DNA from 2 places in the Rhizobium sophoriradicis genome. Region 1 is predicted to be linked to the other one. Evidence: riboswitches for the same ligand, from Rfam matches in the RefSeq annotation. Region 1 holds a riboswitch; the other holds the start of a gene.
What was found. A riboswitch is a leader RNA that binds a small molecule or an ion and turns the genes downstream of it on or off. The one in region 1 is predicted to bind cobalamin.

Region 1 (4,213 bases):
TTGCCGGGGACGAGATCCTGGCGGCCGGCGACGAGGTTGCTCTCGATCATCATGCCTTTGATGTGGCGATTGCCTGCGGTGATCTGTGCGGCGACGTCCTTGACCACATGCGGCTGGTTCATCGGGTCCTTGTTGCTGTTGGCATGGCTGGCATCGATAAGGATGCGCGGGAGAACACCGAGCTTGACGGCTTCGCCGACGACAGCTTGAACATCGGCCGCTTCATAGTTCGGCCGCCTGCCGCCGCGCAGGATGATGTGGCAGTCCTCGTTGCCCTTTGTTGAGGCAATGGCAGCCTGCCCGTCCTTGGTGACGGCGGGGAAGTGATGCGGCTGCGAGGCGGCGAGGATGGCATCGAGCGCGACGCGTGCGCCGCCATCCGTGCCGTTCTTGAAGCCGATCGGGCAGGAGAGGCCGGAGGCGAGCTGGCGATGGATCTGGCTTTCGGTCGTGCGGGCGCCGATCGCCCCCCAGCTGACGAGGTCGGTAATGTATTGCGGCGTGATCGTCTCGAGGAATTCGACACCGGCGGGCAGGCCCATCGCATTGATGTCGAGCAGCAGGCGCCGGGCAATCCGAAGCCCTTCCTCGATGCGGTAGCTGCCATCGAGATGCGGGTCGTTCATCAGACCCTTCCAGCCGACCGTGGTGCGGGGCTTTTCGAAATAGACGCGCATGACGATTTCGAGATCACCGGAGTAGCGCTGCCTCTGTCGCACCAACCGCTCGGCATATTCGCGGGCGGCGGCAGGATCGTGGATAGAGCAGGGGCCGATGACGACGATCAGGCGGTCGTCCTTTCCCTCCAGAATCTTATGGATCGCATTGCGGTTACTGGTCACCGTCTCGCTGACGTCAGCGGTTCGGGGAATTTCCGCGAGGATATCGGCGGGTTTGGTCAGTGGGGTGATTTCGAGGATACGCAGATCGTCGATGGTATCGGACACGGTGTGGCTCCTGTTTGGTCATACCGTGCGGAAACAAAAAAGCCGCCAGGTAGACTAGCGGCTGTTCGGGTTGTCGTCGCGTCGACTTCAGTTACGCATGGACCCGCATCCGCTGGGAGCAGCGGTACCAATAAAATCGCGAGGCGTAGACGGAAGTGATCGACATGCGGCGTGTTTAGCGTGGCGGCCTCCCGTTGTCACGCAGAATCTGGCGGCCTGAAAGAGGGCTCCGGCGTGCAGCAATCCGTCTTCTGGCGGCAAGTTTCTTCAATGCATTTGCAAGCGTGGTCGTGACCAGCTGCTGGCTGTGCACTGGCCCGTCAGCGGGCAAATCGCTGTGCTGCCGGCGCTTGCCCGCGAAGTGCTTTCCTGAAATAGATGCTTCGTCAGGTGCCCGCTTTCGCGCGGGAGAATCGGGAATCCGGTGGAAGACCGGAACGTGCCCAACGCTGTAAGGCCGACGCCTGCCGCTTCATCATGCCACTGGCTTTTGCCGGGAAGGCTGCGGCAGACGGATGACGCCGAGTCAGAAGACCGGCCTGGCAAGATAGACCCAACCCGCGCGGACGGCGGGCGGTTGCGTTGTTGGGGATTTGACGATGCGACCCTTTGATGAGGATGCCATGTCGGCGGCACCCGGTTTTTCTCTGGCCGAACGCGAGGCCGTGTATCACGCGATCATGACGCGACGCGACGTGCGCAGCCAGTTCCTGCCCGATCCCTTGCCGGACGATGTCGTGGCGCGGCTCTTGACGGCCGCCCATCACGCCCCCTCCGTCGGCTTCATGCAGCCGTGGAACTTCATCCTGGTGAAGAGCGAAGCCGTGCGGGCGCGCATCCGGGACGCTTTTGCACAGGCCAACGAAGAGGCGGCACTGATGTTTGACGGCGAGCGGCGGCAGGCGTACCGCTCTCTCAAGCTCGAAGGCATCGTCGAGGCGCCGCTCGGCATATGCGTTACCTGCGATCCCACGCGCAGCGGCAGCGTCGTGCTGGGCCGCACGCACAATCCGCGGATGGATAGCTATTCGACGGTGTGCGCCATCCAGAACCTCTGGCTTGCGGCGCGCGCCGAAGGAATCGGCATCGGCTGGGTCAGCATCTTTCGCGAAGGCGAGCTGAAAACCATTCTCGGCATACCCGATCATATAGAGGTGGTCGCCTGGCTCTGCGCAGGCTTCGTTGACCGGCTGTATGACGAGCCGGAGCTTTCCGTCAAAGGCTGGCGCCAGCGCCTACCGCTCGAGGAGCTCGTCTTCCACGATGGCTGGGGACGGAGCGAGCCGTAGCGGTCACTGCTGTTGCGGCTGCGGGCCAGGTGTTGCCGGGTTGGCAAGATCGATCGAACCCTGGTCGCCTGCGAGGAATTGCGGGCCAACCTGCCGGACCTTGTTTTGCGCAGGGTCATAGGGACGCTCCGGGACTGACGGCCGGGGTGCCGTTGGCGCAGCCGCGGTATCTTTCGCCGGCGGATTGGTGCGGATCGTCGTGATCGAGCTCTGCTGCTGCGGTTCGCTCAGGGCCTGCTTGCCGCGCATCTCTTCGTAATAGGCGGCGAGATTGCAGGCGCAGGCATTTTTCTCGCCGGGCGCGCGGTTCTTATAGGCGAAGGCGTTCTGCATAGCGCTGTAGGGTGTGCCGGTTGCCACCGAAATCATGTTCGCGGCTTCCGTGCTCCTTACGTCGCGATAGAAAAGCTCGGTCTCGATGCCGGGGCACATCTTGGCGCAGGTCTCAGCATCGCGGCCGAAATCGACCGAAATGGCGTTCGAGCTGATCGGGAAGAAGCCGCCGTCGCAGCTGCGCACGCAGATGGTGCTGACCGGCGACATCATCTCGGCCCGCGGCAGGTCATAACGCGGATCGAACTCTTCACCGCCGCCGAGCGGAATGAAGGTATCGCCGCGCATCGCCTGTTCCTCGATGCTCGGGGCAGGATCGTTGGCGCTGCGATCGGACGGGGCGTAGAAATTCTCGCTGTTGCAGCCATTGCGCTCAAGAGCTGCCATCAGTTCGCGGCGCCCGCCGTCATCACCGCCCTGACTGCGCAGTTCGGCGCGACGATCCTGGAGATAGCGGATATTGTCGATCATCCGGGCTTCGGCCTGCGAGAGCTCGTCGCAATAATCGGCATTCTCGCCGCCGATCACCACCATGCTGCCCGAGGTGCAACCGTAGCTGCGCAGGTCGTTGCGGACCTTGCGCAGCTCGAGGTTCTGCTCGGCGATGGCACCAGCAAACTGGCGCGCTTCCAGACCATTGCCGTTGCCGATCGATCGCGGCAGGTCGGCGAGGCGACCGCGCAGGTCGTCGCAGATGGCGCTCGTCTGCGCGGCGACGGGCGTCGCGAAGGCAACGAGAAGCACAAAAGACAGGTTTCGGCGTTTCACGGCGTCGTCCCGGAATGAGCAAACGGTTGGTGGTCGAATGCGACGTCACTTCGCCGCGCGTTTCCTCTTAGCGTGTTTCTCTTAATAAGCTCAGAGAAATTCTTAGCGTATTTTCGCGATCTTATCCAGCAGAGGCCGGCGATTCCACGCGTCGCGCCAGACGTCGCTCGCGGACAGATCCGGTCGCGGACTGTCAGATCTGCTTCGAGCGCGCCATTTCGAGAGCCAGATCATCAAATCGGTGAGTGCGGCGATGACGGGCAGGAGCAGTGTGTGGCTCATTCCGCGTGCGGTCTGGTTTTTCTCGGCCTCCCTGAGATGAGCCAATTCTTCCTCTTGAATGGAGGCAATAAGGCCATGAAGCTCGGGGTCTCCGGCCGCCAGAAAGGCCAGTTGATCCTCAAGGTGACGGTGAACAGTGCTTTCAACCGCCTCGGTACAGATCCAGACCATGTTACGTCCACCGAGGGCAGTCAGGAAACCCAGCAGGTAACCGCCGAGGCTCCAGAATGCCATGACGCGGCATGGCCTGGCCTTCCTGGACGGCATCGCGTCGCGAAACAGGCGGCAATGCTTGATCTCGTCATCTCGCATATCGCGGAGTGCAGGAACGATGTCGGGAAACAGCCTACGGGCCATCCAGATCTGTGCGCCATAAATGCGTATTGCGCCGAATTCGCCAGCATGATTGACCTTGAGAATACGACGTACGGTTACGGTTCGATCGCGCTTACCGGCGTTGCTCAACGGATTGTCCATGATCCACGCTGCCCCATAGTTCCCCCCTCGGCAATAGGCACCACTGCCGCTACTATCGTCAAATGGTCGACACAATCGACGGGGTGCATTCCGCGTCAAGCGGCGCGCAGACCGTCG
Region 2 (4,213 bases), 1.6 Mb from region 1:
ATGGCGTCATCGTATCGGGCGAGAGTGCGATCGATGAGGCGCCGGTGACGGGCGAGAGCACGCCGGTGCGCAAGGGTGTCGATGCCGCGGTTTTTGCCGGAACAGTGAATGGCGATGCAGTGCTCCGGGTTCGCGTCACCGCAGCCGCGGCCGACAACACCATCGCCCGCGTCGTCAAGCTGGTGGAGGAAGCGCAGGAATCGAAGGCGCCGACGGAACGCTTCATCGACCGGTTCTCTCGTTATTACACGCCCGGCGTGGTGGTGGTTGCAGCATTGGTCGCGGTGGTTCCGCCGAGCTTCCTTTCCGGCGCGTGGGGCGAATGGGTCTACAAGGGCCTTGCCATCCTGCTGATCGGCTGCCCCTGCGCACTCGTCATCTCGACGCCGGCGGCGATCGCCGCCTCGCTTTCCGCGGGCGCACGGCGCGGGCTGTTGATGAAGGGCGGCGCGATACTGGAGAGCCTCGGCCAGGTGACCATGGTCGCCTTCGACAAAACAGGCACGTTGACGGAAGGCAAGCCTCAGGTGACCGATATCGTTTCCTTCGGACTGAGCGAGGCGCAGGTCTTGTCGCGCGCGGCGGTGCTGGAACAGGGCTCCAGCCATCCCTTGGCGCTGGCGATCCTCAACCGTGCTCGGGCGGACGGCGTTCCCGTGCCGCCGGCCTTCGAGCTGGAAGCGCTGCCGGGCAAGGGCGTTAGTGGCAAGGTGGGCGGTGAGAGGCTCGATCTACTGTCTCCGTCCGCGGCCCGCGAGCGCGGGGCGCTCGATGGAGATCAGGATGCGCGTATCATCGCGTTGAACGACGAAGGCAAGAGCGTATCGGTGCTGCTCGTCAATGGCGTTGCGGTCGGCCTGATCGCCATGCGCGATGAGCCGCGCGAGGATGCCGAAGCCGGGCTTTCCGCGCTCAAATCGGCCGGTGTCAAGGCGATGATGCTGACGGGCGACAACAAGCGGACGGCGGCAGCCGTTGCCGGCATGCTCGGCATCGACTGGCGCGGCGAGATGATGCCTGAGGATAAGCAGCGGGTCGTCGGCGAATTGAAGCGTCAGGGCTTCATCGTCGCCAAGGTCGGCGACGGCATCAACGACGCTCCGGCGCTGGCCGCCGCCGATATCGGCATCGCCATGGGAGGCGGCACCGATGTGGCGCTGGAGACGGCCGATGCCGCCGTGCTTCACGGTCGCGTTGGCGACGTGGCGCGGATGATTAAACTGTCCAAACGAACCATGCGCAATATCTTAGAGAATATCACCATCGCGCTCGGGCTGAAGGCGGTGTTTCTGGTGACGACGATCATGGGGATCACCGGCCTCTGGCCGGCGATTCTCGCCGATACCGGCGCCACCGTGCTGGTGACGATCAATGCGCTCAGGCTGCTTCGGGTAAGGGGATAATGACGATTTGGGCCTGACCGGGAATCGCAAATCGCAGGGAGCGGCTACAGGCCGACTCTCAGGCCGCTGACAAAGGACGCACGAGCAGTAAAAGATTGTCGCCTTAAGAGATCGCCGCCCGCCCCTCATCCGGCTGCCGCCACCTTCTACCCGCAGGTGGGGCGAAGGGAGATAGTCGCGACCTCTCCGTCCCTCTCACGGCTCTCACAAGGCACGTCCCCTCTCCCCCGTTTACGGGGAGAGGGTTAGGGTGAGGGGCACACATCGATCCGAATCGGACAGCACAAGGCCGAGGATGACGCAGGGAAGAGGCTCCGGCAGCCTGTTTTCTTTAAGCCTTCGTTATCCATGTTCTTCACAGGAACGCAGTGATTTCAAACCTGCCGTAAGGCGATGTACAAACCATCCGTTGACGTTATTTTGGATTCGCGTACTATATCTAGTGTTCAGAGGTTCCTTCGATTCGTCAAGATCGCGGGCTAAGACGGGAATACGGTGCGTTTCGCCATGATGGTGCGACAAATCCGGAGCTGCCCCCGCAACTGTAAGCGGCGAGCAACTGTTCGATTTCAGGTCACTGAGGCATGATGCCTCGGGAAGGCTGGGCAGGATGCTTTGACCCGCAAGCCAGGAGACCTGCCTCGAACGAAACGTCCACCGGCGGGGTGTCCGGAAGGTCGCGTTGCATGACTGCGGATCTATCCGCATCGCGTTTCGCAGGCCGAACCTCCGCATCAGCCACTTCGGGGTGAAGTCATGTCAGTATCGCAGTTCAGGCCGCCACCCGCGCTACGCAGACGGCTGATCTCGCCCGGCGGCTGAGCAGGTTCATCGCTCAAACCATCCGAGAATGTTTCGACGGATATCGAAAGATTTCCGATCGATATCGCGCGTCTCGATCGCATCGTCACGAGGAACATCATGACCATTACCGTCTACAGCAAACCGGCCTGCGTCCAATGCACCGCCACCTACCGCGCCCTCGACCGTCTGGGTGTCGATTACGACATCGTCGATATCTCTGAGGATGCCGAAGCGCTCGATCGCGTCCGCAGCCTCGGCTACATGCAGGCGCCCGTCGTTATCGCCGGCGAGCGGCATTGGGCGGGCTTCCGCCCCGACATGATCAGCGCGCTCTCCTGATCGGGAAAAGCGATGGGACTGATCGTCTACTATTCCAGCCGATCCGAAAATACCCATCGCTTCGTCGCCAAGCTCGGACTGCGCGCGGCGCGCATTCCGGCAGGTGGCGTTCCATATCCGCGAACCCTTCGTGCTTGTTGTGCCGACCTATAGCGGCGACGGCGGCAAGGGGGCCGTTCCCAAGCAGGTGATCCGTTTTTTGAACGATGCGGAAAACCGAGGACATCTCCGCGGGGTGATTGCCGCGGGCAACAGCAATTTCGGCGAGACATACGGGCTCGCCGGCGACGTGATCTCGCAGAAATGCCGGGTGCCTTACCTCTACAGATTCGAGCTCTTGGGCACCGAAGACGACGTCGCCAACGTCAAACACGGGATGGAACGATTTTGGATACGGGAACAACTCTGACGCGGGATGCGGGCGCAAAGCCGCATCTTACTTTGAAGGCAGCAGAAGCGCTCGACTACCACGCGCTGAATGCGATGCTGAACCTCTATGATGACGAGGGGAAGATCCAGCTCGACAAGGACCGTTTGGCGGCCAAGCAGTATTTCCTGCAGCATGTGAACCAGAACACGGTGTTCTTTCACAATCTCAGGGAAAAGCTCGATTATCTCGTGACCGAGGGCTATTACGAGCAGGAGGTGCTCGACCAGTACTCCTTCAATTTCGTACGCGACCTGTTTGACCAGGCCTATGCCCGAAAATTCCGTTTCCCGACCTTCCTCGGCGCCTTCAAATATTACACCAGCTATACGCTGAAGACCTTCGACGGAAAGCGCTATCTCGAGCGCTACGAGGACCGCATCTGCATGGTGGCGCTGACGCTCGCGCGCGGCGACGAGGGGCTTGCCCGCGATATGGTCGACGAGATCATTTCCGGCCGTTTCCAACCGGCGACCCCGACCTTCCTCAATGCCGGCAAGAAGCAGCGCGGCGAACTAGTTTCCTGCTTCCTGCTGCGGGTCGAGGACAATATGGAATCGATCGGCCGGTCGATCAATTCGGCGCTGCAATTGTCGAAGCGCGGCGGCGGCGTGGCGCTGTCGCTGACGAACATCCGTGAGGCCGGCGCGCCGATCAAGCAGATCGAGAACCAATCCTCGGGCATCATTCCGGTGATGAAGCTGCTCGAAGACTCGTTCTCTTATGCCAACCAGCTCGGTGCCCGTCAGGGAGCCGGCGCCGTTTATCTCAACGCCCATCACCCCGACATTATGCGCTTCCTCGACACGAAGCGCGAAAATGCCGACGAGAAGATCCGCATCAAGACGCTGTCGCTCGGCGTCGTCGTGCCCGACATCACCTTCGAACTCGCGAAAAACAATGAGGACATGTACCTGTTCTCGCCTTACGACGTTGAGCGCGTCTATGGCGTGCCTTTCACCGAGATTTCGGTGACGGAAAAGTATCGGGAGATGGTGGCGGATGCGCGCATCTCGAAGAAGAAGATCAAGGCGCGCGAATTCTTCCAGGTGATCGCCGAGATCCAGTTCGAGAGCGGTTATCCCTACATCATGTTCGAGGACACGGTGAACCGGGCGAACCCGATCGCCGGGCGTATTTCGATGAGCAATCTCTGCTCGGAGATTCTGCAGGTCAGCGAAGCGAGCGAATACAACGACGACCTCTCCTACAAGCATCTCGGCAAGGATATTTCCTGCAA

Region 2: it holds a riboswitch for cobalamin, as region 1 does, so the genes downstream of both, nrdH (glutaredoxin-like protein NrdH) here and bluB (5,6-dimethylbenzimidazole synthase) in region 1, are expected to answer to the same signal.

Annotation. Positions count from the first base shown of each region.
Region 1 is NZ_CP104152.1:2,086,702-2,090,914, reverse strand. It holds gene N2597_RS10480 (3-deoxy-7-phosphoheptulonate synthase) at 1-947, opposite strand, end outside; cobalamin riboswitch at 1,319-1,504, shown strand; gene bluB (5,6-dimethylbenzimidazole synthase) at 1,547-2,236, shown strand; gene N2597_RS10470 (DUF2865 domain-containing protein) at 2,240-3,337, opposite strand; gene N2597_RS10465 (demethoxyubiquinone hydroxylase family protein) at 3,440-4,096, opposite strand.
Region 2 is NZ_CP104152.1:3,693,839-3,698,051, reverse strand. It holds gene N2597_RS18135 (heavy metal translocating P-type ATPase) at 1-1,403, shown strand, start outside; cobalamin riboswitch at 1,836-2,061, shown strand; gene nrdH (glutaredoxin-like protein NrdH) at 2,325-2,546, shown strand; partial or broken gene nrdI (class Ib ribonucleoside-diphosphate reductase assembly flavoprotein NrdI) at 2,559-2,955, shown strand; gene nrdE (class 1b ribonucleoside-diphosphate reductase subunit alpha) at 2,934-4,213, shown strand, end outside.